Regions from separate parts of the Serinicoccus marinus DSM 15273 genome, predicted to be linked through region 3. Evidence: predicted binding sites of a transcription regulator. Region 3 holds the regulator's gene; each other region holds the start of a gene.
What was found. The regulator LexA, encoded in region 3, represses DNA repair genes until DNA is damaged. The targets are predictions, from matches to a motif close to TCGAACANNTGTTCGA.
Positions count from the first base shown of each region.

Region 1: FU792_RS05390 (DUF6504 family protein) is a predicted target of LexA. The motif match lies at 3,672-3,687, and genes of this name have one in related genera.
Region 2: ruvC (crossover junction endodeoxyribonuclease RuvC) is a predicted target of LexA. The motif match lies at 4,588-4,603, and genes of this name have one in related genera.
Region 4: FU792_RS08765 (DUF222 domain-containing protein) is a predicted target of LexA. The motif match lies at 4,303-4,318, and genes of this name have one in related genera.

Region 1 covers NZ_CP043808.1:1,134,030-1,141,553, reverse strand. Annotated here, with positions in the region: gene FU792_RS05400 (DNA polymerase III subunit alpha) at 1-2,689, opposite strand, end outside; gene FU792_RS05395 (SAV_6107 family HEPN domain-containing protein) at 2,695-3,126, opposite strand; gene FU792_RS05390 (DUF6504 family protein) at 3,238-3,615, opposite strand; gene FU792_RS05385 (polyprenyl synthetase family protein) at 3,935-4,720, shown strand; gene FU792_RS19135 (polyprenyl synthetase family protein) at 4,605-5,015, shown strand; gene FU792_RS05380 (Rv2175c family DNA-binding protein) at 5,035-5,391, opposite strand; gene FU792_RS05375 (lytic transglycosylase) at 5,551-6,618, shown strand; gene pknB (Stk1 family PASTA domain-containing Ser/Thr kinase) at 6,692-7,524, shown strand, end outside.
Region 2 covers NZ_CP043808.1:1,594,211-1,601,734, reverse strand. Annotated here, with positions in the region: gene secD (protein translocase subunit SecD) at 1-1,425, opposite strand, end outside; gene FU792_RS07435 (preprotein translocase subunit YajC) at 1,422-1,808, opposite strand; partial or broken gene ruvB (Holliday junction branch migration DNA helicase RuvB) at 2,093-3,201, opposite strand; gene ruvA (Holliday junction branch migration protein RuvA) at 3,276-3,884, opposite strand; gene ruvC (crossover junction endodeoxyribonuclease RuvC) at 3,881-4,567, opposite strand; partial or broken gene FU792_RS07415 (YebC/PmpR family DNA-binding transcriptional regulator) at 4,726-5,495, opposite strand; gene FU792_RS07410 (SpoIID/LytB domain-containing protein) at 5,826-7,524, shown strand, end outside.
Region 3 covers NZ_CP043808.1:954,284-961,807, forward strand. Annotated here, with positions in the region: gene FU792_RS04600 (LysR family transcriptional regulator) at 1-422, opposite strand, end outside; gene FU792_RS04605 (patatin-like phospholipase family protein) at 520-1,881, shown strand; gene FU792_RS04610 (response regulator transcription factor) at 1,958-2,692, shown strand; gene FU792_RS04615 (sensor histidine kinase) at 2,695-4,185, shown strand; gene FU792_RS04620 (NAD-dependent protein deacetylase) at 4,182-5,072, shown strand; gene FU792_RS04625 (PRC-barrel domain-containing protein) at 5,118-5,450, shown strand; gene lexA (transcriptional repressor LexA) at 5,560-6,279, opposite strand; gene FU792_RS04635 (LysM peptidoglycan-binding domain-containing protein) at 6,552-6,992, shown strand; gene FU792_RS04640 (hypothetical protein) at 7,033-7,524, opposite strand, start outside.
Region 4 covers NZ_CP043808.1:1,865,775-1,873,298, reverse strand. Annotated here, with positions in the region: gene FU792_RS08780 (hypothetical protein) at 1-308, opposite strand, end outside; gene aspS (aspartate--tRNA ligase) at 663-2,495, shown strand; gene FU792_RS19200 (hypothetical protein) at 2,718-2,909, opposite strand; gene FU792_RS08765 (DUF222 domain-containing protein) at 2,896-4,257, opposite strand; gene FU792_RS08760 (AAA family ATPase) at 4,361-4,849, shown strand; gene FU792_RS08755 (GNAT family N-acetyltransferase) at 4,946-5,734, opposite strand; gene FU792_RS08750 (replication-associated recombination protein A) at 5,753-7,144, shown strand; gene alaS (alanine--tRNA ligase) at 7,209-7,524, shown strand, end outside.

The sequences.
Region 1 (7,524 bases), 180 kb from region 3:
CCGAGGCGTTGACGTCGAGCCCGAGCACGTGGACCCCCATCGTCCTGGCCTCGTCCAGGATGAGGCGCTTGGGATACATCCCCGGGTCGTGCGTGAGGACGCCGGCGAGGAAGGCCGCCGTGTGGTGCGTCTTGAGCCAGGCCGACTGGTAGGTCGGGAGCGCGAAGGCCGCCGCGTGGGCCTTGCAGAAGCCGAAGGAGGCGAAGGCCGCCAGCACCTCCCAGATCCGGTCCACCTCCCCCGGGCGGTAGCCCCGTGCCGCGGCCGCCGCGCGCCACCACACCTCCACCTCGTCCTGCCCCGCCGGGCTGCCCATGGCCCGGCGCACCTCGTCGGCCTGGGCCAGGGACACCCCGGTGGTCCGGGCGACGATCTGCAGCACCTGCTCGTGGAAGACCACCACCCCGCACGTCTCCTCCAGGTAGGGCACCAGGCTGGGGTGGAGGTACTCCGGCTCGCCCCACCCCTGACGCGCGTGCAGGAAGGGTCGGATCATGTCGGACTTCACCGGCCCGGGACGGAAGAGCGAGATGTCGATGATGATGTCGGCGAAGGTCTCCGGGGCGAACTTGCCGACCAGCTCCCGCTGCCCGGGCGACTCGATCTGGAAGCAGCCGAGGGTCCGGGTGGACTGGATCAGGGCGAAGGTGTCCGGGTCGTCGAGCGGCACCTGGGTCCGGTCGTCCAGGTCGATCTGCACGCCGTCGACCCGCGCGACCTCGTCCAGGGCGTGCGTCATCGCCGACTGCATCCGGATGCCCAGCACGTCGAGCTTGAGCAGGCCGAGCTCCTCGACGTCGTCCTTGTCGAACTGGCTCATCGGGAAACCCAGCCAGCTGGACTCGACCGGGGTCCGGTCGAGCAGCCCGGTGTCGGACAGGACCACACCGCACGGGTGCATCGCGAGGTGTCGGGGCAGACCGTCCAGCGACTCCACCAGCTCCATGAGCAGCTGCATCCGTGGGGCGTCCAGCCCCTGACGGCGCAGCTCGGGCAGGTCCCGGACCGCTGAGCGCGCGTCCCGGGCGCGGATGTGCGGGAAGGCCTTGGCGATGACGTCGATCTCGCCCGGCGGCATCCCCAGCGTGGCGGCGACGTCCCGCACGGCGTGCCGCACCCGGTAGGTCTCGGTCATCGACACGCAGGTCACCCGCTCGGAGCCGAAGCGTTCCAGGATGCGTTCGTAGAGCTCGGTGCGGCGGGCGGACTCGACGTCGATGTCGATGTCCGGCAGCTGGGCGCGCAGCGGCGAGCAGAAACGCTCCATGAGCAGGTCGTGCTCCAGCGGGTCGACACCGCTGACGCCCAGCAGGTAGGTGACCAGGCTCCCGGCCCCCGACCCGCGGGCGGCCACCCGCACGCCGTTGTCCCGGATCAGGTCGCACACCTGGGCGACCGTGAGGAAGTAGGTCGGGTAGCCCAGGCCGGCGATGACACCCAGCTCGTCCTCGAGCCGCTCGTGGATCCTGCGCCGGGACGAGGCCCCCGCACCGGGATAGCGCGTGGTGACGGCCTGCGTGCAGCGCTCGGTGAGGACCTGGTGGGCCTGCCCGACGCCCTGCACCCCCAGCACCTCGGGCTCGGGCAGATGGACCGCTCCGATGCCGAGGTCGGACCGGGCGTCCTGGTGGCAGGCCGCGGCCAGCTCCAGCGTCTCCCGCAGCAGCTCCTCGGCGCGGGCCCCCGGCCCGGCGGCGTGCTCGAGCTGGCGGGCCAGCCCGTGCATGGTGGCGGTCGTCGCCAGGTGACCGGCGCTGCTGACCCGGTCCAGGTGGCGCTCGTCGAGCGCCACCCGCCGCCGGGCGGCGTCGAGCACGTCCACCACCCTGGCCTGGTCGGGACGGGCGTGCCGCACCGCGGCCGTGAGCACCGCGGGAATGCCCGCCTCGCGGGCCAGCGCCCAGGTGGCCGTGGCGTGCGCCAGGCTGCCCGGCGTGCCGTCGGGGCCGCCGTGGCAGACCACCTCGACCCGCACCGCCCCCGGTGGGAGCAGCCGGGCCCACCCCGTGAGCAGCTGCCTGGCCAGGTCCCGGCGGCGCGCCAGCAGCGCCCTGCCCACGTCGGAGTCCGGGCCGAGCAGCAGCACGACGGGGGCCACCCCGGCCGTGGCGGCCGCCGCCCGGGCGATCAGCTCGGGCGTGACCCGGGGCACGGAGCGTTCGCCCGACAGATGCGTCTGGGTGACCAGACGGCACAGCCTGGCCCACCCCGCCCCTGCCTCGGCGCCACCGCGCTGGCCGCGTGCGAGGAGCACCACCCTCGGCTGCTGGTCGTCGACCAGCGTCCCGCCCTTGACCGGACTGCGGGGGCCCCGGCGCTCCGGCCGGGCATCTGGTCCCTCGCCCCAGCCGCGGCCGGGTGCCACCCGCCGTTCATGCTGCTCCTGCTCCCGGAGCCCGGTGACGAACGGGCTGCGGTCGACGCCGGGGTGGCGGGTCTGTCCTCCCGGCCCGGGTGGCGAACCCGCCAGGGCGAGGTCCACCCCCAGCACCGGCGCGATCCCGGCCTCGCCGCAGGCCCGGACGAAGCGCACCGCGCCGTAGAGGCCGTCACGGTCGGTCAGCGCCAACGCCGACTGCCCCAGCTCGGCGGCCCGGGCCACCAGCTCGGCCGGGTGGGACGCGCCGTAGCGCATCGAGGCGCTGGAGGCGACGTGGAGATGGACGAAGTCGTCACCGGCTCCGGCCACCGGGCTCACCCGTGACCCAGCGGGACCAGCTCGGCGTGCACCGGCGCCTCGCACGGCAGGTGCAGCGAGGCCCGCACCAGCTCCAGGAAGCGCTCCCCCGCCCGGACCAGGTCGTCGGCGTCCCGGGCGGTGACGCTGCCGGCACCACGCTCCAGGGCGACCCGTCGCCGACCGGACGCGGCGAAGAACGCGGCCCACTCGGTCAGCTCCGGCGCGACCGAGGGCAGCACCTCCCAGACGCTGCGCGGGCGGCTGCGCGGCACCGGTGTCGTGCGGGCGGCCAGCAACGCCGCCCCGGCCCGCAGCGCGGCCAGGTGGGCACAGGTGTAGCGCTCGGCGGCGGTGCCGCTGTGGCACGCCTCCAGGAGCACCCCCCGCGAGCGCTCCAGCAGGTCCAGCACGGCCCCGGCCGTGACCCCCGTCTCGATGACCGTCATCTCGTCGTCCTCTCCGTCGTCCTTCGTCGTCTGGCTTCGTCGTCTGGCTGCGTCGTTCGTGCTTCGTCGTGCTCGTGCCCTCGTCGCGCGCTCCTGGCTCCGCCGGCCTCGTCAGTCGGCGACCCGTTCCAGCCACCACCGGCCGCCCTGCACCAGGTCGTAGACCCCCGTCCCGGACGCCTTCCCGGCACCGGCCTCCACCCGCCAGACCACCCGCTCCAGCTCTGTCGCGCCGGTGCTCCCACCCGCCGGGTCCGCCGAGGCCCGGGCGTCCTCCCGCCCGTCCTCGCCACGCCACCACGGCACCCGCTGGGTCCATCGGCTCAGCACCGCACGCACGAGGTGCACCCGTCCCCGCCAGAGGAAGACGGTGGGGACCTGCGGGCACCCGCCGTCGGGGTCCGGCGCCACGGCCCCCTCCAGCCGGATCCCGTGCTCGCCCGCGGCGCCGGTCCTCACCTCGACCAGCTCCTGATAGCTCCTGCTCATGCTGCTCCTCCTCGCGGACGACGGGGCGACCGATCGGTCACGGGACGACCCGTGGATCGAACTTGTGTTCGATCCACGGAGACAAATGTACGACTCGCCCCCGACAGACTCAACCCCTCCCCGTGGCGCTTGTGGACAACTTCTGCGCCCACCCGGGCACCCGCAGCACCATGGATCCGTCGGCAGGTCCGGGTCGTAGGAGGGGGCGACCCGGACCTGCCCGGCGCAGCGGCTAGGCTCGGGGGCAGGGCGACCCGCCGGGCCTACCGCCCTTCCGGCCCACCCATCGGCCACCCGGTCAGGCACAGGAGGACTCGCGATGCACGTCCTGGACGGCGTGGACCTCCGCCCCCGCGTGCAGCAGGCCCTGGACGAGCACCTCGTGCGGCAGCGCGAGGTGCTCGCCGGGCTCGGCCCCCCGATGACCCCCCTGGTGGACGCCGTCGCCGACCTCCTCTCCGGCGGGAAACGGCTCCGGGCGGCGTTCCTCTACTGGGGATGGCGCGCCCTGGGGCAGCCGGACGGCCCCGGGGTGGTCCGCGCCGCCAGCGCGATGGAGATCTTCCAGGCGGCAGCGCTCCTGCACGACGACGTCATGGACAACAGCGACCTGCGCCGTGGCCGGCCCGCGGCGCACCGCACCTTCGGCACGTGGCACCAGCAGCAGGAGTGGTCCGGGGACGCGCAGCGCTTCGGTCACGCGGCGGCGATCCTGGCCGGCGACCTCTGTCTCAACTGGACCGACGAGGCCTTCGCGACGAGCGGGCTGCCGGCCGCCGCCCTGCAGCGCGCCCGGCCCGAGTTCGACCGGATGCGCACCCAGCTCATGGGCGGCCAGTTCCTCGACATCCTCGAGGGGGCACGCGGGTGGCGCGACCTCGATCTCGCCGCACGGCTGGAGCGGTGCCGCACCGTCATCCGGCACAAGAGCGCCCGCTACTCCGTCGCAGCCCCTTCTCATCGGCGCGGACGCCGCCGGCGCCTCCGCGGTGACCCGCGCGGGCCTGGCCCGCTACGGGGCTGCGCTCGGCGAGGCCTTCCAGCTCCGCGACGACGTCCTCGGCGTCTTCGGCGACCCCGGGCAGACCGGCAAGCCCGCCGGTGACGACCTCCGCGAGGGCAAGCACACCGTGCTCGTCGCGTATGCCCTCGCCCACGCCGATCCCGACGGGGTCGCCCTGGTCGAGGCTTCCCTCGGCGACCCGGACCTCGACGAAGAAGCGGTGCAGTCCCTGCGCGAGGTGCTCGTCCGGTCCACCGCCCTGCAGCGCACCGAGGAGCTCATCAGCGACGGCGCCGACCGGGCGCTGCAGGCCCTCGACCAGACCCCCGGCCTCACCGACGAGGGCACGCAGGCGCTGCGCGACCTCGTCGGCGTGTGCACCGACCGCGCCGTCTGACCGGCTCTCCCCGACGGACCTAGAAGGCCTCCTCCTGGGCGCGGCGTCGCACCTCGGTCTTCGCCCCGGCGTGCAGGGAGGCGATCGCGCTGCCGCCCGGCAGCGTGTCGTCCGGGGCGTGGAGCCAGGCGACGATCTCCTCGTCGCTGTGCCCGCCGTCGCCGAGCACCGTGATGGTGCCGCGCAACGTCGGCAGCGGACCGTCGTCGACGAAGAAGGTGGCGGGGATCATCACCACCCGGTCCGGGCCGCGACGCACCCCCACCACGTCCCGCTCCTGCAGCCACCGCCGCACCGCCTGCAGCGTCGCGCCGGTGCGCTCCATCACGTCCGGGACAGTCAGCCACTCTGGAACTACATCGGTGTCACTTAGCACAGGGCCAGTCAACCATATGCAGCGACACGCCGGGACAGTGGCGTGATCGGCCGCGGCCGGGTACTGTCCCTCGTGCCCCACTGGTCACCATGTCCCCGTCGACCACGACGGCCACAGGAGTCCCTGCCCCCTCACCCGCCACTCTCGGAGGAGCACGACGTGAGCCCTCTCTTCGCCGCACTGCCGCCCGGAGACCTGCCCACCCACGCCTACGTCGCGCCCACCGGCGTGCACGCCACCGCTCCCCTCGCCGTCCTCCAGGCGACGCGGGAGACCACCCATACCGTGACTGCAGGCGACACGGTCTACGACATCGCGGCCCGCTACGACGTGAGCCCGCGCGCGCTCGTCCGTGCCAACTCCCTGCCCGACGGCGGCCGCTGGATCATGCCCGGCGCCCGGCTGCGCATACCGGTCGGCGGAGACACCGACGTCGCACCCGCCGCGTCGGCCCCGGCACCCTCGTCCGGGAGCGAGAAGGGCGGCAGCGCCTCCTCCGGCGGCGCCTCCTCCGGCGGCACGGTCACGGTCCGCGGCGGTGACACCCTCACCGACATCGCCGCCCGGCACGGGGTGAGCGTGGCCGACATCGCCCGCGCCAACGACCTGCAGGACACCCGCCTCATCTACCCCGGTCAGGAGCTCAGGCTGGGCGGCGCGGCACCGGAGGCGGACCGCAGCCGCCCCGAGCCCCTCGACCGGCCCTACGACGAGACGACCATCGGTGACCACCGCGCCGGCGAGGCGGTGCCGGACACCTTCCTGCACTACCGCTACGGCGACGGGATCGCCCGGTCGGCCGCCGCCAACCGCGACTACCTGGCGGGCACGGAGGTCCCGAGCCGCGCGGCCGTGCGCGAGCTCATCGTGCGGACGAGCGAGCGCCACGGGGTCGACCCGACCCTCATGCTGGCCCTGTCCTACCAGGAGTCGGGCTGGAACCACCGGGCCGTCTCGCCGGCCAACGCGATCGGTGCGATGCAGGTGATCCCCAGCTCCGGGCAGTGGGCCTCCGGCCTGGTGGGGCGCGAGCTCAACCTGCTCGACCCGGAGGACAACGTGACCGCCGGTGTCGTCATCATGCGCACCCTCCTGCGGTCCGCCGACACCACCGACGAGGCGATCGGCGGCTACTACCAGGGCCTGGCGAGCGTGCGCCAGCACGGTCTGTTCGCCGACACCCGGCAGTACGTCCGCAACATCACGTACTTCCAGACGACCCTCTGAACGCCCCCGAGGGCGGCATACCCGGGCCGGTCACGTCCCACGGTCCGGCCGCCCCGCTCCGTAGACTCGGCACGTGAGTGCCCCGACCCCCACCCTCCACGACCGCGTCATCGACGGTCGTTACCAGGTGGAGGCCGAGCTCGCCCGCGGGGGGATGGCGACGGTCTACCGGGCCCGGGACCTGCGGCTGGACCGGCCGGTGGCGCTCAAGGTGATGCGCCCGGACCTGGCCGATGACGACTCCTTCGTCCGGCGCTTCGTCGCCGAGGCACGCGCCGCCGCCCGGCTCTCCCACCCGCACGTGGTCGGGGTCTACGACCAGGGTGAGGACGGGGACCTCGTCTTCCTCGCCATGGAGCTCGTCGAGGGGCCGACGCTGCGCGACGTCGTCAGCGACCACGCACCGCTGTCGACGCGACGGGCCATGGCGCTCCTGCTCCCGGTGGCCGAGGCGCTCGCGGAGGCCCACCGGCACGGGCTCGTCCACCGCGACATCAAGCCCGAGAACGTCCTGCTGGCCGGTGGCCGCGAGAGCGGGGTCAAGGTCGCGGACTTCGGTCTCGCCCGGGCGGTCTCGGCGGCCGGCCAGCGGGCGACCACCGAGATGCTGTGGGGCACCGCCGCCTATCTCGCGCCGGAGCAGGTGGAGCACGGGGCCGTCGACGCCCGGGCCGACGTGTATGCCGTCGGCTTGCTGCTCTTCGAGCTGGTCACCGGGCGCAAGGCCTTCCCCGGCGGCGATCCGCTGCGGGTCGCCTACGAGCACGTGCACGGCGCGGTGCCGCGGGCCGGCGACGTCGTGCCCGGCCTGCCCGAGCCGGTGGAGGAGCTGATCCTGCGGGTCGCCGCCACCGACCCGGCGGACCGCCCCCAGGATGCGTCGGCGCTCCTGGTGCAGCTGCGGGC
Region 2 (7,524 bases), 640 kb from region 3:
GAGCGCGTGGTACTGCACCAGCATGTAGGCGAAGACGAGCAGCAGCCCGATGATCCCGGCGATGACGCCGTAGCGCAGCTGCTCCCCGCCGAGGGTGGGGCTGATCTGCTCCGAGGTCTGCACCTCGAAGCTCAGCGGCAGCGCACCGAACTTCAGCTGGTTGGCCAGCGACTGCGACTCCTCCGGGGTGAAGTCGCCGGAGATCGTGGCGGTGCCGCCGGAGATGACGCCGTTGACGGTGGGGGCGGTGATGACCTGCCCGTCCAGGACCGTCGCGAAGCGGTTCTGCGCCTCGCCCTGCGGGTAGCCGTAGAGCCGGGAGGTGATCTCGGCGAACGTCTGGCCGCCCTCCCCGTCGAAGGTGAGCACGACCTGCCAGCGGCCGGTCACCGCGCCGCCCTGGACCGTCTCCGGGCCGGCGGTGGCGTCGGTGACGCTGCTGCCGGTGAGCTCGACGGGCCCGAGGATGAACTTCTCATCGCCCTCGACGGTGCAGGCCACGGTCGGCTGGTCGGTCGGGGCCGCGGCGACCTGCGTGGCGACGCCCTCGGCGGCACAGTCCAGGGCGCTGAACTCCTCCTGGAGCTCGGGCGTGATCTGGGCCAGGCTCGAGGGGTCGCTCGCCGCCGGCAGCTCGCCCTCCTGGACCGGCGGTGCGGTGCTGTCGGAGCCGTCCTCCGCGGGGACGCCGGGCGCCTCGGTGGCGGGCGCGTCGTCGCTGCCGGAGCTGGGCAGCCGGGTGCCGCCGCGGTTCTCCTCGGTCTGCTCCGCCTCGTCGCTCGTGCCCTCTTCCACGCTGTCCTGCGTCTCGGAGTCCTCCTGCGCGTCCTGCTGCTGCTGCTCGAACTCCTCGAGCTGCTCCTCGATGAGGCTGGGCGGCAGCGGCAGGGTGCGCTGCTCCGGCATCTCCATCTCCGGCGCCGTGAACTGGGCCACGAGCACCGGACGGAATCGGAGCTGCGAGGAGCGGCTGAGCGCCTCCACCTGATCCGGGGTCGGGTTGCCGGGGATGGCCACGGAGACGTTCTGGCCCTGGCGGGTGACCTCGGCCTCGGTGACCCCACCGCCGTCGACGCGGCGGCGGATGATGTCGATGGCCTGGTCGAGCTGCTCGGCGGAGACGTTGGTGCCGTCCTCGGTGAGCGGCTCCATGACGATCTGGCGGCCACCGGCGAGGTCGAGGCCGAGCTGCGGGGTCAGCGAGGCCGCAGGCTCGGCCCACAGCCGCGCCGCGCCGATGCCGCCGAAGAGCAGCACGGTGATCACGAGGAGGCTGAGCAGGGTGCGCAGCGGGCCCCGGATGCGGGCGCTGCGCTGGCCCCCGGACCGGCGTCCGCCGCCGGAGCGGCGCTGGCGCCGACCGCTCGCCTCACCCGCTCCGGGCAGGTCCTCGTCCCGGCGGGGCGCCGGGGTCGAGGTCGTCATCGGGTCGGACCGTCGGTGTCGGTCGGGGTGTCGCCGTCGGCGGTGCCGCCGTCGCCCTGGTCGGTGGCGGCGGGGCCGGGCCGGCCGCCCAGGGAGCCGACCATCGACATCGGCAGGATGGCCCGCCGCTGGAACCGCAGCACCACTCCCCCGGCCTCGAGGTGGATGACCTCGTCCTCGACCGCGCGGATCACGCCGAACATGCCCGAGGTGGTCATCACCTCCTGGCCCGGCTGCAGCTGGCTCTGCGCCTCGTTCACCGAGCGGGCACGCCGCCGCTGGTTGAACATGAGGAACAGCAGGAAGATGATCGGCAGTGCCAGGATGAGCAGCGTGAGGCCGGAGCCCCCCGCGCCCGCAGCGGAGCCGGTCGCCAGTGTCATGGAGTGACCCTTCGAAAGCGTGTCTCGTGGGGCGCCGGGTGCGACGCCGTCGTCCCGCCGCCCGCGCCCAGGCGCGCGGCAGGCACCCGGGGCAGTCTAGGTGAGTCCGCTGGGGCCATCAAAGAGGCCGGTGTGCCGTGTCCCCGCCACTCGATTGCGGCCCTGGCCATCCCCCGTAGGCCCAACGACCGGCGAATGCACGCCCCGGCAGGACTTCCACGGTCAGCACCACTGCCGGTATGCCCGCCGACCGGGGAAATCTTGCCCCGGCAGGACTTCCACGGTCACTCGCCGAGCGGGAGCGTCTGCGGCGGGTCGTCGTCGGCGCCGAAGCGGCCGCCGGTGCTGCCGGGGACGCCGCCACCGGCGCCGGCGGGCGGGGTGAGGCCCAGGTGGGCCCAGGCGGCCGGGCTCGCGGCGCGGCGCGGCCGCGGGGGGTGCGCACCATGAAGCCCTCGCGCACGAGGTAGGGCTCGGCCACCGTCTCCACGGTGTCCGGCTCCTCGCCCACCGCGACCGCGAGCGTCGACAGCCCCACCGGGCCGCCGCCGAACCGGGTGCAGAGCGCATCGAGGACGGCCCGGTCCAGCCGGTCCAGGCCGAGCTCGTCGACGTCGAAGAGCGCCAGCGCCGCGCGGGCGGCCGGCTCGTCGACGACGTCCTGTCCGTGCACCTGCGCCCAGTCCCGCACCCGCCGGAGCAACCGGTTGGCGATGCGGGGGGTGCCGCGGGAGCGGGAGGCGATCTGGGTGATGCCGGGGTCGTCCGCCTCGATCTCCAGCAGCGCGGCGTTGCGGTGCAGGATCGCCACGAGGTCCTCGGTGGCGTAGTAGTCCAGGTGCCCGGTGAAGCCGAAGCGGTCCCGCAGCGGCGCCGGGAGCAGCCCGGCCCGGGTGGTCGCGCCGACCACGGTGAACGGCGGCAGCTCCAGCGGGATGGCGGTCGCGCCCGGGCCCTTGCCCACGATGACGTCGACCCGGAAGTCCTCCATCGCGAGGTAGAGCATCTCCTCGGCCGGCCGCGACATCCGGTGGATCTCGTCGAGGAAGAGCACCTCTCCCTCGACCAGGGACGACAGCACGGCGGCGAGGTCCCCGGCGTGCTGGATCGCCGGGCCGCTGGTGATCCGAATCGGCTGCTCCAGCTCGCCGGCGATGATCATCGCGAGCGTCGTCTTGCCCAGGCCGGGCGGCCCGGACAGCAGCACGTGGTCCGGCGGGCTGCCGCGACGCCGGGCCGCCTCGAGCACGAGCCCGAGCTGGTCGCGCACCCGCCGCTGGCCGGGGAACTCCGCCAGTCGCCGCGGGCGCAGGGCCGCCTCGATCCGCCGCTCCTCGTCGGTGCCGGCAGGGTCGACCACCCGCTCGGCCGCGGTGAACGCCTCCTCCGGCACCTCGACCTCGTAGGAGCCGTCCTCGGACGAGCGGTCGTCGTCGGAGGCGTCGTCGGGCCGACCGGCCGCCTCGGTCACCGGCCCAGCTCCCGGAGGGCCGCGCGCAGCAGCGCGGCGACGTCGGCGGGCGCCTCGTCCTTCGTCACGGTGGCGAGCGCGCCGTCGGCCTGCTTGGCCGTCCAGCCGAGACCCTGCAGCGCCTCCCGCACCTGGCTCTGCACGGCGTCGTCCGCGGAGGCGACAGTCCCGGCGGCCCGCTGCGGCAGACCCGGGTCGACGCCGACCGCCAGGATCTTGTCCTTGAGCTCCAGCACCAGCCGCTCGGCCGACTTCTTGCCGATGCCGGGCACCTTGGTCAGCGCGACGAGGTCGCCCTGGGCGATCGCCGCGCGGACGTCGTCGGGCGAGTGGACCGAGAGCATCGCCAGCGCGAGCCGTGGCCCCACGCCGCTGACCGTCTGCACCCGCTCGAAGATCGCCTTGGCGTCCGGGCCGTCGAAGCCGTAGACCGTCAGCGACTCCTCGCGGACGACGAGGGTCGTCTCGAGCGAGACCTCCTGGCCGCTGCTCGCCCCGGCGGCGGTCTCGGGGGTGGTGTGCACGAGCAGCCCCACGCCCCCGACCTCGACGACGAGGTGGTCGAGGCCGACGTGGCGGACCGTGCCGCGGACCGAGGCGATCACCGGGGGTTCCTCCTGCTGCTGGTGGCGGTGGTGACGGTGCTGGTGACGCGACCGCCAGCGCGGGCCGAGGCCCGGGCGGCAGCGGACCGGGCCGCCGTGCGGTGCTCGTCGTGGAGCTGGGCCAGCCGGTTGGGCCGCGCCCTGGCTGCTGCGCGCTCGGCGTCCTTCAAGCGGTCGGAGCCACCGGCCTCACCCTCCAGCCGAGCCTGCGACCCCCCGCGCCACAGGTGGCAGATGGCCAGCGCCAGCGCGTCGGCGGCGTCGGCCGGTCGGGGCGCCTGCTCCAGGGTGAGGATCCGGGTGACCATGCGCGTCACCTGGCCCTTGTCGGCCCGGCCGTTGCCGGTGACCGCGGCCTTGACCTCCGACGGCGTGTGCAGCACGACCGGGAGCCCCAGCCGGGCTGCGGCCAGCAGCGGCAGCGCCGAGGCCTGCGCCACGCCCATGATGCTGCTGTTGCGCGTGCTGGCGAAGACCCGCTCCACGGCCACTGCCTCCGGGCGGGTCCGGGCGAACCACTCGTCCAGCTCGGTCTGCAGGGTGAGCAGCCGCTCCGCCGGGTCCTCGCTCGGCGGTGTCCGCACCACACCGACCTCGACGAGCCGCAGCTGGCGCCCGGGGAGCCCCTCGACCACCCCCAGACCGCACCGGGTCAGGCCGGGGTCGACGCCGAGCACGCGCATTCCGCTCCCGTTCCGCAGGTGTGGACAGATGTTCGGACTCCACGCTACACAGCCTCGCCGCCGCTCCCCGGCCGCGACACACCATCGGAGACAGCGTGGACCTCGCTGCGCTCACGGGTCCTTTCTGCTCCGAGCAGTCAAGCACGCGCCGCTCGCGACTACTCGGCCTCGTCGAGCTGCGCCAGGACCTCGTCGGAGATGTCGGCGTTGGAGTAGACGTTCTGCACGTCGTCGCAGTCCTCGAGCGCGTCCACGACCCGGATGACCTTCTTGGCGCCGTCGACGTCCAGCGGCACCTGCATGCTCGGCACGAAGGTCACCTCGGCCGAGTCGTAGTCCATGCCCGCCTCCTGCAGCGCGGTGCGCACCGCCACGACGTCACCGGCCTCGGAGATGACCTCGAAGGACTCGCCGAGGTCCTCGACCTCCTCGGCCCCGGACTCCAGCACGATCTCGAGCAGCGCGTCCTCGCCGGTCTCGCCGCCCTCCTGCTCCTTGGGCACCACGACCTGGCCCTTGCGCTCGAAGAGGTAGGCCACCGAGCCGCTGTCGGCCATCGAGCCGCCGTTGCGGGTGAGCGCGGTGCGCACCTCCATGACGGCGCGGTTCTTGTTGTCGGTGAGGCACTCGATGTAGAGCGCGACCCCGCCGGGGGCATACCCCTCGTAGACCAGGGCCTCGTAGCTCGCGCCGCCCGCCTCCGCGCCGGAGCCGCGCTTGACGGCCCGGTCGATGTTGTCGTGGGGACCGAGCTCTTCTTGGCCTTCTGGATGGCGTCGTAGAGCGTCGGGTTGCCGGTCGGGTCTCCCCCACCCATGCGCGCGGCGACCTCGATGTTCTTGATGAGCTTGGCGAAGAGCTTGCCGCGCTTGGCGTCGATCGCGGCCTTCTTGTGCTTGGTCGTCGCCCACTTGGAGTGACCACTCATCCGGTGTCCTCGCATCCGTCGTCTCGGGGTATGCCGCTCGCACAGGTCCCTCGGGACCTCGACGCGGCGGCAGGGATCGACGCCCTAGGCTACCCGCATGCCGGGGGACCCTCGTGAGGTGCAGATCCGGGCGCGCAGATCGGGGCGATCCGGCCGGACTGGGTGCCGGAGGGCGCCCCCGACCTGCTGCTGATGCAGCTGCCGCCCGGCTGACCCGGGGCCGGGCATACCCCACGCCTCACTCTTGTCCCACCACCCCCGGGTGCCGCATAGTGGAGGGTGGCTCGGGCCGGTCCCTGCTCGACCACCCCTACTCGACGAGGAGTCATCGTGCGACGTCCCTCCGTCGCAGGGCTCGCGCTCGCACTCGTGGTGTCCCTCACGGGTGCCCCCGCGTCCGCCAGCCCCGCAGCGCCCGAGCCCGACCTCGCGGACCCTGCGTCCGGCAGCTCGCTCCCCTGGGCCCAGCAGGCGCAGGCCGCGCCCGAGCCGGAGAGCGCCGAGGACCTGGGCGAGACCACGGTCGTCACCACCGACGACGTGCTCCCGGCGCCGGTGCCGGGCTCGGAGGTCTACCCGGTGCCCGCCGACGGCAGCTACGACATCACCGGCGGCGGCTACGGCCACCGGATCGGCATGTCGCAGTGGGGGGCCCACGGCGCGGGCCTCGAGGGCCTGTCGCACGAGGAGATCGTCGACTTCTACTACCCCGGCACCCGGCTGGAGACCTGGTCCGCCCAGGACATCTCGGTGGGCATCACCATCGACGGCGACGGGGTCACCCGGGTGGCGCACCGCTCCGGCCTGCGGGTCTCTGCCGCACCGGGCAGCCGCACCTACGCCCTGCCCTCCGGACGCAGCCAGTGGCGGGTGCGCGCGACGACCTCCTCGGCGACGTCCTGCGTGCTCGAGGGGTATGACGGTTCCACCTGGTCCTCCTGGTGGCCCTCGGGCATGTCCCGCCGCTGCCCGGTCACCTTCTCCTCCGCGCAAGAGGGGACGGTCGACCTTTACCTGCCCGGCGGCAGCCGGCGGGTCTACCGCGGCGCCCTCACCGCGACCCACCACGGCAGCTCGGCCCTGGCCACCGTCAACCACCTGCCCGAGCAGCACTACCTGCGCTCGGTCGTGGCCGCCGAGATGGGTCCGTCCTTCCACCCCGAGGCGCTGCGGGCGCAGTCCGTGGCCGCGCGCACCTACGCCCGCCGCAGCGCGAGCACCTCCTACTACGACATCTGCGACAGCACCGCGTGCCAGGCCTACCGCGGTCGTGGCGTGCGCCGCGGCGACGGTTCCCTCCTCTCCTACGAGTACTCCGCCAACAACGCCGCCGTCGACGACACCGCCGGTGAGGTGCTGACCTTCGCCTTCCCGCAGGGCCGGCGGCTGGCGACCACGATGTACTCCGCCTCGACCGGCGGCCAGACCATCGCCGCCGGAAACGGGCACGACTACCTGCGCGCGCAGAAGGACCCCTACGACGCGACGCCGGCCAACCCGCGGCACCGGTGGAGCGCATCGCTGCCCCGGACCGCGCTGCAGCAGCGCTACGGCATCCATCGCGTCGAGCGGGTCCAGGTGCTCACCCGGGACGGGGTCGGCGCGTGGGGCGGCCGCATCCTCACCGCCCGGGTGGAGGGCTTCACCTCCGGCGGTGCCTACACCTACGCGCACGCCACCGGGACCGGCCTCATGCTCTCCCGCTACTGGCCGACGTGGTCCGAGGGACTGTCATCGGACTACTTCACCTTCGCGGGGGCGGCGCCGACCCCGACGAAGCCGGTGCGCCTCAGCGGCACCGACCGCTACGGCACCGCCGCGCGCGTCGCCGAGCAGTGGAGCCCCGGGGTGGGCGTCGTCTACGTCGTCTCCGGGCAGGACTACCCGGACGCGCTGGCGGCGTCGGCCCGTGCCGGGGTCTACGACGCCCCGCTGCTGCTGACCCGCCACGACCGGCTGCCCGGCGCCACGACCCGTGCCCTGGAGCGGCTCCGCCCCGACCGGCTCGTCGTCCTCGGCGGCACCGACG
Region 3 (7,524 bases):
GCACCGGCGCGGACCGCCGCCAGCGACTCCGGCGGCTCGGCCTCACTGAACTGCACGGTGACGGCGGGGTGGCTGCGGCGCAGCTCGGCCAGGGCGCGCGGCACGAGGGTCGCCGAGGAGGAGGGGAAGGCCATGAGCCGCACCCGGCCGGCCTTGAGCCCGGCGATGGCGATGACCTCGGCCTCGGCCTCGTCGATGCGGTCCAGGATCTCGCCGGCACGGGTCGCGAGCAGCTGCCCGGCCTCGGTGAGCCGCACGGTCCGGCCGATGCGCTCCACCAGGGCGGTGCCGGCACGCTGCTCCAGGCGGCGGACCATCTGGGAGACCGCGGGCTGGGTGTAGCCGAGGGAGGCCGCGGCCGCCGTGAAGGACCCCTCGTCGGCGATGGCCCGCATCACGCGCAGCCCTGCGGCGTCGAACATACCCCGATCATAGGCGGCAGCAGGTCGTCACCTGCCCGACGCCGACACCCGCCGCGTCGTTCACGCCGGCGTCACCCGGTGCCGGTCTGCTGGAGGCGTGCTCCCCGCGTCAGCGCACCAGTCCCCGTTCCACGGACCTCCGCCCGCCGACCCGGTGCTCGCCCAGCTGGAGGCCGCCCGGGCCACGGCTCATCACGGGCCGTCGGCACGCCGACCGAGGCGGGGCAGCGCCCTGTGCCTGTCCGGGGGCGGCTTCCGTGCCGCCCTGTTCCACCTCGGTGCCGTGCGGCGCCTCGATGAGCTCGGCGTCCTGGGCTCCCTGCGCAGCCTCAGCGCGGTCTCCGGCGGGGCCGTGCTGGCCACCCTGCTGCTGCACCCTGACCTGGAGTGGCCCGACGCCGACGGCGGCACCGGACCCGGCGGCGGACGCGTCGGCGGGCTGGAGGAGCTCGTCGCAGCACCGCTGCTCGCCCTCACCCGCCGCAACCTGCGCACCCCGGCGCTGCTGTCGCGGGTCAGCCCCCGCGGCTGGGGTCGACCGGACCCGAGCGTGCAGGTGCTGGCTGACGAGCTCGAGCGCGCGGTCCCGTGGTGGGGCACCGACCTGCGCGAGCACCGCCGCCGAGGTGGCCCCGTGGTGCTCACCGGGGTGACCGAGATCGGCTACGGCGTCTCCTGGCTCTTCGCCGACCCCCGGTCGGCGGGACCGCGCGGCCGGATCGGCGACCACCGCCTCGGGCACGCCGCCCCGCCGCCGGGGCTGCGGCTGGTCGACTCCGTGGCCGCCTCCTGCGCCTACCCGCCGTTCTTCGGCCCGCTGGAGCTGGACGGTGCCGACCTCGGGCTCACCGGCGGTGCGGCCGACCCGGACGAGCCGGAGGCGGTGCGTGAGGCGATCCGACGCCGCATCCAACTGGTGGACGGCGGGGTCTACGACAACCTCGCCCTGGAGCCGGTGTGGTCCGACCACGCGACGGTGCTGGTCAGCGATGGTGGAGCGGTCTTCGGAGGGCGACCGGCAGGGTCGGTGCTCAGCCGTCTCGGGCGGCTGCTGTCCATCGCCTCCAGCGGCGGGCAGACCGCGAGGCTGCGATGGTTGCGGGCAGGCTTCGCCGCCGGCACGCTCGCGGGGGCGACGTGGTCGCTGGACTCGCCCGCCGACCTGCGGCGCGGGTCCGGTCCCGGCTCGCCGGGACCGCTGCTCGACGGGTATGACCCCGAGGTCGTCGGGGCGATCCACCGGGTGCGGACCGACCTGGACGCCTTCAGCCCCGAGGAGCAGATGGTCCTGTGCCGGTACGGCTACCTCGTGGCGGACGCCTCGATCCGGCGGCACAGCCCGCAGGTGGTGCGCCGCGACGCGGCGCTGCTGCCGCCCCACCCGCAGGTCGCCGCGGGCGCCGACGCCCTGTCCGCGCTGCGCGACTCCGGTCGGATCACCGCCCTCGGGCGGCGCTGAGCGACGGGGTGTGCCGCACAGCGGGCGCACAGCAACCACCTAGACGCCGCACGGGGTGGCAGGATGAACTTCCACCATGACGCCAGCCGCAGCCCCCGCCCTCACCCGCCTCGACGGGACCCCCGTGCGCGTCCTCGTCGTCGACGACGAGGCGCACCTGACCGAGCTGCTGTCGATGGCGCTGCGCTACGAGGGCTGGGAGGTGCGCGCCGCGGGCACCGGGATGGACGCGGTGCGGGTGGCCCGCGAGTTCTCCCCGGACGCCGTGGTGCTGGACATGATGCTGCCCGACTTCGACGGCCTCGAGGTGTTGCGCCGGATGCGGGCCGGTGAGCCGGACGTCCCGGTGCTCTTCCTCACCGCCAAGGATGCCGTGGAGGACCGGGTCGCCGGGCTGACGGCGGGCGGTGACGACTACGTCACCAAGCCGTTCAGCCTCGAGGAGGTCGTCGCCCGGGTGCGAGCCCTCATGCGGCGCACCGCCGTGGTCGCCCAGGAGTCCGGCTCGGTGCTCGTCGTCGGTGACCTGACGCTGGACGAGGACAGCCACGAGGTGGCGCGCGCCGGGACCGAGATCACGCTCACCGCCACGGAGTTCGAGCTGCTGCGCTTCCTCATGCGCAACCCGCGTCGCGTGCTGTCCAAGGCGCAGATCCTGGACCGGGTGTGGAACTACGACTTCGGGGGCCAGGCCAACATCGTCGAGCTCTACATCTCCTACCTGCGCAAGAAGATCGACCTCGACCGCGAGCCCATGATCCACACGATGCGTGGGGCCGGCTACGTCCTCAAGCCAGCCGCGGGATCCTGAGCGTGGCCCGTCGGCCCAGGTCGCTGCGCGTCAAGATCGTCACCTCCGTGGTGGCGATCTTCGCGTGCGTGCTCCTCGTCTCCGGGGTCGCCACCGTCCTCGCGCTGCGGCACACCCTCGTCGGGCAGCTCGACGAGGACCTGCGCCTGTCCAGCGAGCGGGTGGGGGACGAGGTCGGGGGCGGCTTCGACCAGCCGCCACCGGCCGGGCCGGGGGAGGACCTCGACGAGCGCGGTCCCGCCCGCCCGCCAGGAGGCGGCGACCGCTCGCTCGCCGTCGTGCTGCGCGACGGCGAGGCGGTGGTGAACTCCGTGGTCACGACGGACAACCGGCTGGGCTCGCTGGACGACGCCCAGCTGGCCCTGCTGGAGCAGGCGGCGCAGGACGCCGCCGGGTCGCCCACGGGGTCCGAGCCGTTCTCCGTGGACCTCGGCGCCGGGGTGGGGGACTATCGGGTGGTGGTGGAGGACGGTGCCCAGGGCGACACGCTGCTGACCGGGCTGCCCCTGGCGGGGGTCACGGACACGACGCGCCAGGTCGTGCTCATCCTGCTGCCGGCGGCGCTGCTGTCGCTCCTCGCGGCGGGTGCGGGCTCGGCGTGGCTGGTGCGGCGGGACCTGGCACCCCTGGACCGGGTCGCGGCGACCGCGCGGCGGGTCTCCCAGCAACGGCTGGAGCGGGGCGAGGTGGCGGTCGAGGACCGGGTGCCGGCGTCGGCCACGGAGGCGGGGACCGAGGTGGGGCAGGTCGGGCAGGCGCTCAACGAGCTCCTGGACACCATGGAGTCCGCGCTGTCGGTGCGTCATGCCAGCGAGCAGCGGGTGCGCCAGTTCGTCGCGGACGCCTCGCACGAGCTGCGGACGCCGCTCGCCTCGATCCGCGGGTATGCCGAGCTCTCCCGCCGGGAGAGCCAGCCGGTGCCCCCGGGAGTCCGGCACGCCCTGGACCGGGTGGAGGCCGAGTCGCTGCGCATGCAGGGCCTGGTCGAGGACCTGCTGCTGCTGGCGCGGCTCGACGCGGGTCGGCCGCTGGAGCGGGAGCCGGTCGACCTCACCCTCGTCTGCCTGGACACCGTCAGCGATGCCCGCGCCGCCGGGCAGGACCACACCTGGGTGCTCGACCTGCCCGAGGACCCGGTGGAGCTCGTCGGCGACGAGGCGCGGCTGCGGCAGGTGCTGGTCAACCTGCTCGCGAACGCCCGCACCCACACCCCGCCCGGGACGACCGTGACGACCGGGCTCCGGGCCACCGCCGACGCGGTCGAGGTGGTCGTCGAGGACGACGGACCAGGCATACCCGAGCGGCTGCAGGAGACCGTCTTCGAGCGCTTCGCCCGCGGCGAGGACTCCCGCTCCCGGGCCGCCGGGAGCACGGGGCTCGGGCTCTCGATCGTCGCCGCGGTGGCCCGGGCGCACGACGGCCACGTCAGGGTGGAGTCCCGACCGGGCCAGACCCGCTTCGTCTTGACGCTGCCGCGCGAGGGGGCGCGGTGAGCGCGGTCGGGCCGCTCGACAGCGCGCTCACGCTGCCCGCGCAGACGTCGGTGGAGCCGGGGAGGTATGCCCGGCTCCGGGAGCTGGTGAGGGCCGGTGGGGTGGTGGCGCTCACCGGGGCGGGGATGTCGACGGCCAGCGGCATCCCGGACTACCGCGGACCGGACGGGACCCGTCGGGTGCAACCGATGCAGCACGGGGAGTTCGTCGGGTCGGCGGACGTGCGACGGCGCTACTGGGCCCGGGCCTACGTCGGCTGGACCCGCTTCGCGGCCGCACGGCCCAACGCCGCGCACCGCGCGGTCGCCGACCTGGAGCGGCTTGGCCTGGTCCGTCACGTCATCACGCAGAACGTCGACGGGCTGCACCAGCAGGCCGGCAGCCGACGGGTCCTGGAGCTGCACGGCACCCTCTCCAGCGTGGTGTGCCTGGACTGCGGGGAGGTGACGACCCGCGCCCAGGTGCAGGACTGGCTCGCCGAGGCCAACCCCGGGTTCCTGGCCGTGGTCGACGCCACCTCGCCGGTGCGCCCGGACGGCGACGTCGCGCTGCCCGAGGCCCAGGTGGAACGCTTCCGCACGCCCCGGTGCCTGGTCTGCGGGCAGGACCGGCTCAAGCCCGACGTCGTCTTCTTCGGCGGCTCGGTGGACAAGGAGGTCGTGGCGCGGGCCTACACCTTCGTCGAGCAGGCCCGCACCCTGCTCGTGCTCGGCTCCTCGCTGCAGGTGATGAGCGGCTACCGGTTCGTCCGACGAGCGGCGCGCGAGGGCATACCCGTCGCCGTGGTCACCCGGGGCGGCACGCGGGGCGACGCCGAGACGACGGTAGGGGTCGATGCCCTGGTCGGTGACGTGCTGCCGGCGCTGGTCGCCGACCTCGGTGGTTAGGCTGGGCGAGGACGGTCCGGACGGGCCGCCGGCGAGGAGGTCGCTGTGGTCACCTACGAGCAGCTGGGTGAGATGTACGACGCCGAGGTCGTCGACCAGGACGGGCACAAGGTCGGCGGGATGTGCCAGGTCTACCTCGACAACGGCACGGGGAGCCCGGCGTGGGTGTCGGTCCGGACCGGGTGGTTCGGCGGGCGCAAGGTCTTCTGCCCGGTGTCCAACGCCACGATCCAGCGCGGCCGCATCCAGGTGCCCTACCCCCTCGCGATGATCAAGGACGCACCGGACATCCCGTGCGACGGGCACCTGACCGAGGACGAGGAGGAGCAGCTCTACGACTACTACTCCGTGGACGAGGGGCCGGCCCCCTCGGGCTGAGCGCAGGAGTTGCGGCGTCGGCCCCGGAGAGGATGGAGGGGCCGGGGACCGACGCCGCGGTCGGGGTCGTCGGTGCAGTGGCACCCGGGGTCGCGTCGGGGAGGTGGCCTCAGACCCGACGCAGGACCGCGGTGACCTTGCCGAGGATCACGGCGTGATCGCCGTCGATCGGCTCGTAGGAAGGGTTGTGGGGGATGAGCCAGGTCTTGCCGTCCCGGTGGCGGTAGGTCTTGACGGTGGCCTCGTTGTCGAGCATCGCGGCGACGATCTCCCCGTTGACCGCCGTGGGCTGGCGGCGCACGACGACCCAGTCGCCGTCGCAGATCGCGGCGTCGATCATGGAGTCGCCCACGACCTTGAGCAGGAACAGCTCCCCGTCGCCCACGATCTGCCGCGGGAGCGGGAAGACGTCCTCGACGGCCTCCTCGGCGAGGATCGGGCCGCCCGCCGCGATGCGGCCGACCATGGGGACGTAGGACGGCTGGGGGCGGGCGTCACCGATGCCGGTCTCGTCGTGGACCTCGGTGGGTGTCGGGCCGGCCTCGGCGTCGCGGCGCCGGTATCCCGAGCCCTCGCTGCCCGGGTGCACGACCTCGATCGCCCGCGGGCGGTGCGGGTCGCGGCGCAGGTAGCCCTTGCGCTCGAGCGTCTTGAGCTGGTGGGCCACCGAGCTGGGTGAGGTGAGGCCGACGGCGTCACCGATCTCCCGCAGGCTCGGCGGGTAACCCCGGTGGTCGACCGAGTCGCGGATGACGTCGAGGACCCGGCGCTGACGGTTGGTCAGCGCGGCGCCACCGTCGCGATCCGGCATCTCGTGGATTGTGGCCATGATCTCCATCCCCTCGTGCGGGCCCCACCCTCGTCGCGCCGCGGCTGCTGTGGTGCTGTGCCCCGGCGTCTCGGCATCATGCCTGGTCAGAGGGTATGTCAGTGGTGGGTGCTTGAGTTCCTGACATGAGCACAGGCTACGCCCGGCGCCAGGCCAAGGCAAACACCTGTTCGGGTGGCGTGTCGACAGCGTCGGACGCATGTGCTATCAATGAAACAGACGTGCGATCGGACACGCGTCCGACCCGCACCGCCACGAGGAAGGTGAACAGCATGAGCACCGCCATCGCGCACGACATCCTGAGCCCGCTGCCGGTCCCGCGTCCGCGTGGGGCGGCCCGAGGTCACTTGCGGCTGGTGCCGACGCCGTCGGCCCGCGGCCGCTCCGGCGACGGGTCGCAGTTCCGGAGTGCACGGGCACGGCGTGTGGAGCCGGCTCGACACCTGCGGCTGACGCGGCGGGGCCGGCTGGCGCTGACTACGACGACGAGCCTCGTGGTCGCGCTCGTGGCATGGTCCATGCTCGGGCTGCTCGGACCGGCCGGCGCCAGCTCCTCGATCGTGGTGGAGGAGGGCAGCACGCTGTCCGAGATCGCGGCGCAGGAGTTGCCGGAGGTGCCGCTGAGCCAGGCGATCACCAGCATCCAGCGGGCCAACAGCCTGAGCACCACGTCGGTGGCGGCGGGTCAGCAGCTCGTCATCCCCGGGCGCTGACCGGAGGGGAGACCGGCGCGAGCTGTGGTGAGCCTGCGGCTCAGTCGGTCTGCGGGCCGGCCTCGTGCACGGCGTCCCAGACGATGCCGAGCTGGTCGGTCGGCATGAAGTAGCCCGACAGGTGCGGGTCGAACATCAGGCCCGCGATGCCGGCGTCCTGGTAGGCCCGCGCGGTGTCCACGAGCTCCTGCGGAGTCAGGGCGATCGCCCGGAGGTCCTCTTCCGGCGCGACCATCTCGTTCTGCACGGCGAAGTGCCGGGCGCGCTCGGCGCTGGTGAAGGTCAGCAGCATCATCTGGCCATCGATCTGCGCGGCGGCGGGGGACTCGGACCCGGCGTCGCCGACGGCCACGAACCACCAGTGCGGCAGGTCCATGGTGGCGCGCCAGAGGCGGGTCATGCCCCCGTGGTCCTCCGGCCCGGTGACCCGGGCGGCGAGCACGTCGGTCTCCGTCTCCTCGGGCTCGGACAGCTGGCCGAGGCGGGTGGTGCCTGGGGTCGATCCGCCATTGGTCGCCTGCGGGTCGTCCTG
Region 4 (7,524 bases), 910 kb from region 3:
TGGGAACCGTTGGCATCGACGAGTTCGGACCGCGGGTCTGTCCACCACCCTCCCGCGCCGGAGATGTCCGGCCTCGACTCCACGAGGGCGTAGCTGGTGATCCGACCGTCGGCGACGTCCCGGACCGCCGATGACTGACCGACGAGCTGCCAGCCGCCCGCGAGGCTCGCGATGACCATCGCGGACCAGAGCCCGACGACGACGATGCTCAGCAACGGCCTCAGAGGCAGGCGACGGCGACCACCGGACCCCGCACGGGTGATGCGCGACTCCGCGTCCTCCGCGACCTCACGGGCGTCCCTCGACATCCCGTCACCTTGTCACGACAGGGTGCGGGCGTCCTGTCGAGCTATGGCGGCGCCGCTGAATCCCGTCGCGACGTCGGTCGGCGCGGCCGTAGACTTGCTCCCGTGCCCGGGGCGGCGTGACGACCCGCCGGCCGCGCGCGGACGGCATACCTGTGCCAATCGCGCGGGACCATCCGCGGCGCCGCGCGTCCGGCGACACCGACGAGAGACGCCACGCGGGTCCCCCGTGCGGCGAAGGTGTGGTGGCACCGCGACCTGGCCCCCGCCCACACCTCCCGGGCTGCCCACAGCGGCATCGCCGGGCGGTGGTCTCCCCCTCCTGCTCCGGCGGTCCGCGCCGAGAGGAGAGAGATCATGCTTCGCACCCACGAGGCCGGCACCCTGCGGCCCGAGCACGTCGGCACCACAGTGACCCTCACCGGCTGGGTCGCCCGACGACGCGACCACGGCGGCGTCGCCTTCATCGACCTGCGCGACGCCAGCGGCGTCGTCCAGGTCGTGGCCCGCGACGAGGTGCTGACCGGCACCGCCCACGACCTGCGCAGCGAGTACTGTGTCCAGGTCACCGGTGAGGTCACCGCCCGGGCCGACAAGGACGTCAACCCCGAGCTCGCGACCGGGGGAGTGGACGTCGTCGCCAGCGAGATCGAGGTGCTGAGCGAGGCCGCCCCGCTGCCCTTCCAGATCGACGAGCGGGTCAGCGTGGGCGAGGAGGCGCGGCTTCGCCACCGCTACCTCGACCTGCGCCGTCCGGGAGCCGGGACCGCCGGGCAGAACCTCAGGTTGAGGTCGAAGGTCAACGCCGCCGCCCGCACGCTGCTCGCCGAGCGTGACTTCGTCGAGGTCGAGACCCCGACGCTCACCCGGTCCACCCCGGAGGGCGCGCGTGACTTCCTCGTGCCCGCGCGGCTCCAGCCGGGCAGCTGGTACGCCCTGCCGCAGAGCCCGCAGCTGTTCAAGCAGCTGCTCATGGTCGCCGGGATGGAGCGCTACTACCAGATCGCGCGGTGCTACCGCGACGAGGACTTCCGCGCTGACCGCCAGCCGGAGTTCACCCAGCTCGACGTCGAGATGAGCTTCGTCGAGCAGGACGACGTCATCGAGCTCGGCGAGGCGATCGCCGCCGCCGTGTGGCGCACCATCGGGGTCGAGCTGAGCACGCCCTTCCCGCGGATGACGTATGCCGAGGCCATGCGCCGCTACGGCTCGGACAAGCCGGACCTGCGCTTCGAGGTGGAGCTCACCGAGTGCACCGACTACTTCGCGGACACCTCGTTCCGGGTGTTCCAGGCCGACTACGTCGGCGCCGTCGTCATGCCCGGCGGCGGCAGCCAACCGCGGCGTCAGTTCGACGCGTGGCAGGAGTGGGCCAAGCAGCGCGGCGCCAAGGGCCTGGCTTACGTCACCGTCGGCGAGGACGGCTCGTTGGGCGGACCCGTCGCCAAGAACCTCTCCGACGCCGAGCGCGACGGGCTGGCGGCGCACGTCGGCGCGCAGCCGGGCGACTGTGTCTTCTTCGCCGCCGGCGGCACGAAGTCGTCGCGGGCGCTGCTCGGGGCGGCGCGGCAGGAGATCGCGCAGCGATGCGACCTCATCGACGAGAGCGCCTGGAGCTTCCTGTGGGTGGTCGACGCGCCGCTCTTCGAGCCCGCCTCCGAGGCCGTGGCCGCGGGTGACGTGGCCGTCGGCGGTGGCGCCTGGACGGCGGTGCACCACGCCTTCACCTCGCCCAAGGCGGAGTTCCTCGACACGCTGGAGTCCGACCCCGGGTCCGCGCTGGCCTACGCCTACGACCTCGTGTGCAACGGCAACGAGATCGGTGGCGGGTCGATCCGTATCCACCGGCGGGACGTGCAGGAGCGAGTCTTCTCGATCATGGGGCTGTCGGCCGAGCAGGCGGAGGAGAAGTTCGGCTTCCTGCTCGAGGCGTTCAAGTACGGCGCGCCCCCGCACGGCGGCATCGCCTTCGGCTGGGACCGGATCGTGGCGCTGCTGGCCGGCACCGACTCGATCCGCGACGTCATCGCCTTCCCCAAGTCCGGCGGCGGCTTCGACCCGCTGACCGCGGCCCCCGCCCCGATCACGCCCGAGCAGCGCAAGGAGGCGGGCGTGGACGCCCGTCCCGAGCCGAAGGCCGAGGCGGGCCCGGACGCGCAGGGCTCGGCGACCGCCGACGCCACGCAGTAGCGCATTGGAACGGGCATCGGCCTCCTCCGCGGTGCTGGCGGCGGTCGCGGTCGCGCGCTCGTCACCCGCATCGGCCTCCCCGGCACGGTCTACGTGTGTGACCGGGGAGGTCGATGCGGGAGTCAGGCGGCTCCTGTGCCGGCGCCGGGTTGTCGCACCACCGGAGGACCGAGCCCGACCGGCGGTCTGTCGGCTGCAGGGGCGGGCGCGGTCTCGCAGGTGTCAGCGGTCCGAGCGGGACCCCTGGTCGGCGGGCAGCCGACGTCTCGCGCTCCGGGCAGGACCGCGCTGGCGCGAAGGTAGAGCGAGGGCGGCACGGCGGTCTGCCGGGGGCGTTTCTCGGCCCTGGTTGCAGCGTTGGCACAGTCCCTGGGCGTTGCCGGGGCTGGTGCGCCCGCCGTCACGGTGGCGCACCCGGTGGTCGATGTGCCGGATCGGAGCCCCGCACCACGGGGTGCGGCAGTAGCGGTCGCGGCTGATCACTAGCGCGCGCTGGGCGGCGCTGAAGAAGCGTCGGCGTGAGTCGCGGGCGAAGACCTCGCCGGTCACCGGGTCGGCGTACAGCCGCCGGACGAAGACCCGCGCCTCGTGGAGTTCGTCCGGATCTGGGGTGGGCGAGGCGCCGGTGGCTGATCCTCTCGCTGGGCGAGGCGGCACCGCCGGACCGTGCGACAGGCCGCAGGCCCAGCGGACGCAGCGCGCCCCCGCAGGGCACGCGGCAGGTGCCTCCGCTGCCCCCGGTGCCGGCCCGGTCCGCAGAGCTGGTCTCACGGGCGGCTGGCGTCTGCGGCTCCGCCTCTGCCGAAGAGCTCGGTACCCCATGGGCGGGATCCGATGTCGAGGCCAGCTCTCCGGTGTCGACAGCGCGGCGAGGCGTCATCAGGTCCCGGGCGCTCTGCGCCGGGACGGGCCCGTAGCCGTCGAGGAAGGCCGCGACGGTGTCGCCCGCCATCAGCGAGGCATCCGTCATGACGAGGCTGAGGTCGATGTCCGGCAGGGTGACGGGGTCGCGCCCCGTGACGTTGGCATAGAGGGTGTCAGCCATGATCTTGCCCTGGCTGCGAGGATCGCCGGAGGCTCGCAGGCCCTCCGCGTGCTTCTTGAGCGCGGCATGCACGGCCACGCCCTGCGCGGCGGGGAGCATCGCGGAGATGACGCACATGACGTCCGGCGCCGGACGCATCGCGACGTAGGCGTCCTCCGCGGCCCGGGCGGCGCGACGCACGTGGGCCTGCGGGTCGAGGTCGTAGACCAGGGCGGTCACGGCGTCGCGGAGCTGCTTGGTGGACAACCCGGAGAGTCGACCGGCCAGGCGCTCGTCGACGAGGGAGCGGTCCTCTACGGAGAGGCAGGCGGTGGCGCGCGTGACGACCTCGGCCTGGTGCGCGTCGATGACCCCCTCGCGCAGGGCGGCCAGGGTCTGCGGCATCTCCCGGGTGAGGGCGCGCGAGCAGGTGAGCCGGTTCGAGGAGCGTGCGGGGGACACCTTGCCAGCGAGAGCCAGGTCGTCGGCCACGCCGGTGCCGACGCGGGCAGCCGGGACGCCCTCCGCCTCCTGCCGGGCTCGCTGCGAGCGGTCGAACTCGTCGCTCAGCACGGCGTGCGCGGCAGCAGCGGACCGGGTGAGGTCCTCCAGTGCCCGCACGAGCTCCAGTCGCTCGGCGTCGCCGCAGTCCGGTCGTGGCACGGCGAGGCGCTTGGTGAGCGCCCGGATCTCGTCCCCACTCGCCGGCTCCACCTGGCTGCTCGGGCTGCCGTCCACGTCCCCCACCCCCTCCGGTGGTCTGTGTTTCCTACCCTCAAGGTATCGAACACATGTACGATTGTCAAGAAGGGGCCGACCCGTCGTCGCTACGGTGGCGACCATGCTCATCGTGCTCCGCGGCAACTCCGGGTCCGGGAAGAGCACGGTGGCGCGTCGGCTCCAGGAGGTCCTCGCGCCGCACCCGACGGCGATCCTCCAGCAGGACCACTTCCGGCGGGTCGTCTATCGCGAGCGCACCGGTGAGGGCGTGGCGCACGCCGAGCTGCTCGAGGTCGCCGCCCGTCATTGCCTCGACCGCGGGCACCACGTCGTGCTCGACGGCATCCTCGATGCCACGACCTACGGGCCGATGCTCCAGCGGTCGGCCACGCACGCCGGGGACGCCCGGTTCTTCGCCTTCGACCTCGCCTTCGAGGAGATGGTGCGCCGGCACGCGACCAGGCCGCAGGCCAGGGAGTTCGGGGTCGAGGAGATGGCCGGGTGGTACCACGGCTGGCAGCCGCTGCCTTTCGTCGAGGAGGAGCGCATCACTGCCGGGGAGTCCGTCGACCAGATCGTCACCCGCGTCGTGGGCGTCAGCCACCCCTGAGCAGGGCGAGGTCTCCAGGACATGTGCCGAGTGGCCCACTCCGGGGCACGTCAGAGGCCTCTCGGGACACCGGAGTGGCCCACTGGGCGTCATGGGTCAGTCGCCACGGGCGAGCATGCGTGAGTGCCAGGCGCGGGCGGTGCGATAGCCGAGCCGCGCATACAGTCGCCGGGCGGCGTCGTTGTCGCTGAAGACGCCGAGCGTGCAGACGCCGTGCTCGGCCACCGCCCACCGCGTCAGCGCGGCGCTGACGACCCGCGCGAGCCCGGCGCCGCGACGGTCGGTGGCGGTGACGATCCCGGCCAGGTGGGGTATGCCCGTGGCCTCGCGCTCCGCACCGCCGACCGCCACCAGCGCCCCGGTGCGGTCGCGCAGCCCGACCCACCGGTGCACCCGCCCGGTGCCGATCTCGGTCCAGACCCGCGGGTTGTGGGCACGCGTGAACGACTCCAGCTCAGCCGCGTCAGCCGCGTCGTCCAGGGGTATGACGTCGTGCTCGCGGACGTCGACCTCGGGTGGCTCCTGCGTCCACATCCACTCCCAGTCGCCCCCGCCGCCGAGGTCCAGCACCTCGTGCGCCACGGCCGCGTGCTCCTGCGGCACCGACACCGCCCGTGCGGCCAGCCGCCGCAGGTGACCCCCGTCGCGCAGCTGGGTCAGGGCGGCCCGGACCCGGGAGCCCTCCCGAGGGTCGGCGCCGGCATCAGGCATACCCGACGACAGCGGCGCGACCCAGAAGCCGGTCCGCTCGCCGAGCCGCTGCACGAGCGCCACGTCCTCGTGCACCCACACCTCACCCGCGAGCGGGTCCGGCAACGCCCAGCGCACCCACGGGTCGCCCCCGGAGAGCGCCAGCAGGTCGGCGTGCCGGGTCAGTCGGTCCACGGCGTTAGCCTGACATCCGTGTCCGACCTGTTCACCTCCACCCAGAGCGCCGCGGCCGGGGACGCCGGCGGTGCGCTCGTCGCCCCACTCGCGGTGCGGATGCGGCCTCGCACGCTGGAGGAGGTCGTCGGTCAGCGGGAGGCGCTGCGGCCCGGCTCACCGCTGCGGCGGCTCATCGAGGGTGGTGGGGGAGCGGCCGGCCCGCTCTCGGCGATCCTGTGGGGCCCGCCGGGGACGGGCAAGACCACCTTGGCGCACCTCGTCGCGCACGCCGCCGACCGCACCTTCGTCGAGCTCTCGGCGGTCACCGCCGGGGTCAAGGACGTGCGCGCCGTCATGGACCAGGCGGTCCGCGAGCGCTCGCTGCACGGCCGGCAGACGGTCCTCTTCCTCGACGAGATCCACCGCTTCACCAAGGCCCAGCAGGACGCGCTGCTGCCCGGTGTGGAGAACCGCACCGTCATCCTCGTCGCCGCCACCACGGAGAACCCGTCCTTCTCGATCATCGCCCCGCTGCTGTCCCGCTCGGTGCTCGTCACCCTGACCTCGCTCGACGACGACGACGTGCGCGGCGTCGTCGCCCGCGCGCTGACCGACGAGCGCGGCCTGGCCGGGGCGCACACCCTGGGCGAGGAGGCGACCGAGCACGTGGTCCGGATGGCCGGCGGCGACGCCCGCCGGGCGCTGACCACGCTGGAGGCGGCCGCCGGGGTCGCCGCGGACGAGCGGGCCGCCGGGCGCGAGGACGAGGTCACCGAGATCACGCTCGCCCAGGTCGAGCAGGCGATGGCCCAGGCCGCGGTGCGCTACGACCGGGCCGGCGACCAGCACTACGACGTCGCCAGCGCCTTCATCAAGTCGATGCGCGGCTCCGACGTCGACGCGGCGCTGCACTACCTCGCCCGCCAGCTGGAGGCCGGCGAGGACCCCCGGTTCATCGCCCGCCGCATCGTCATCGCGGCCAGTGAGGACGTCGGCATGGCCGACCCGACGGCGCTGCAGACCGCGGTCGCCGCGCTGCACGCCGTCGCCCAGATCGGTATGCCGGAGGCCCGGATCATCCTCGCGCAGGCGGTCGTGCACAACGCCGTGGCGCCGAAGTCCAACGCCGCCTACGCCGCGGTCAACGCCGCGATCGCCGACGTCCGGGCCGGCAAGGGCGGCCCGGTCCCGCCGCACCTGCGGGGCACGGGGTATGCCGGGGCCACGCGGCTCGGTCACGGCGAGGGCTACCGCTACACCCACGACGAGCCCGCCGGGGTGGGGGAGCAGCAGTTCCTCCCCGACGACCTCGCCGCGGCCGACGCCGACTACTACCGGCCCACCAACCGGGGCTGGGAGGAGCGCCTGGGCCCGCGCTGGGCCGAGCTGCGCCGGGTCATCCGCGGGCGCCTCCGCGGCGGGGAGTGAGGGCATACCGGGTGGCGCCGGTGATCTAGAGTGGATCAGTCCCGATCCGCCTCGTGAGGAGACCATGGAAACCGCCGAGATCCGCCGCCGCTGGCTGTCGTTCTTCGAGAGCAAGGGCCACGCGGTGGTGCCCAGCGCCTCGTTGGTCAGCCAGGACCCGACGCTGCTGTTCACGGTCGCCGGGATGGTCCCCTTCATCCCCTACCTCACCGGTCAGCAGACCCCGCCGTGGGACCGTGCGACGAGCGTGCAGAAGTGCGTGCGCACCCTCGACATCGAGGAGGTCGGCAAGACCACCCGGCACGGCACGTTCTTCCAGATGAACGGCAACTTCTCCTTCGGCGACTACTTCAAGGAGGGGGCGATCTCCTACGCCTGGG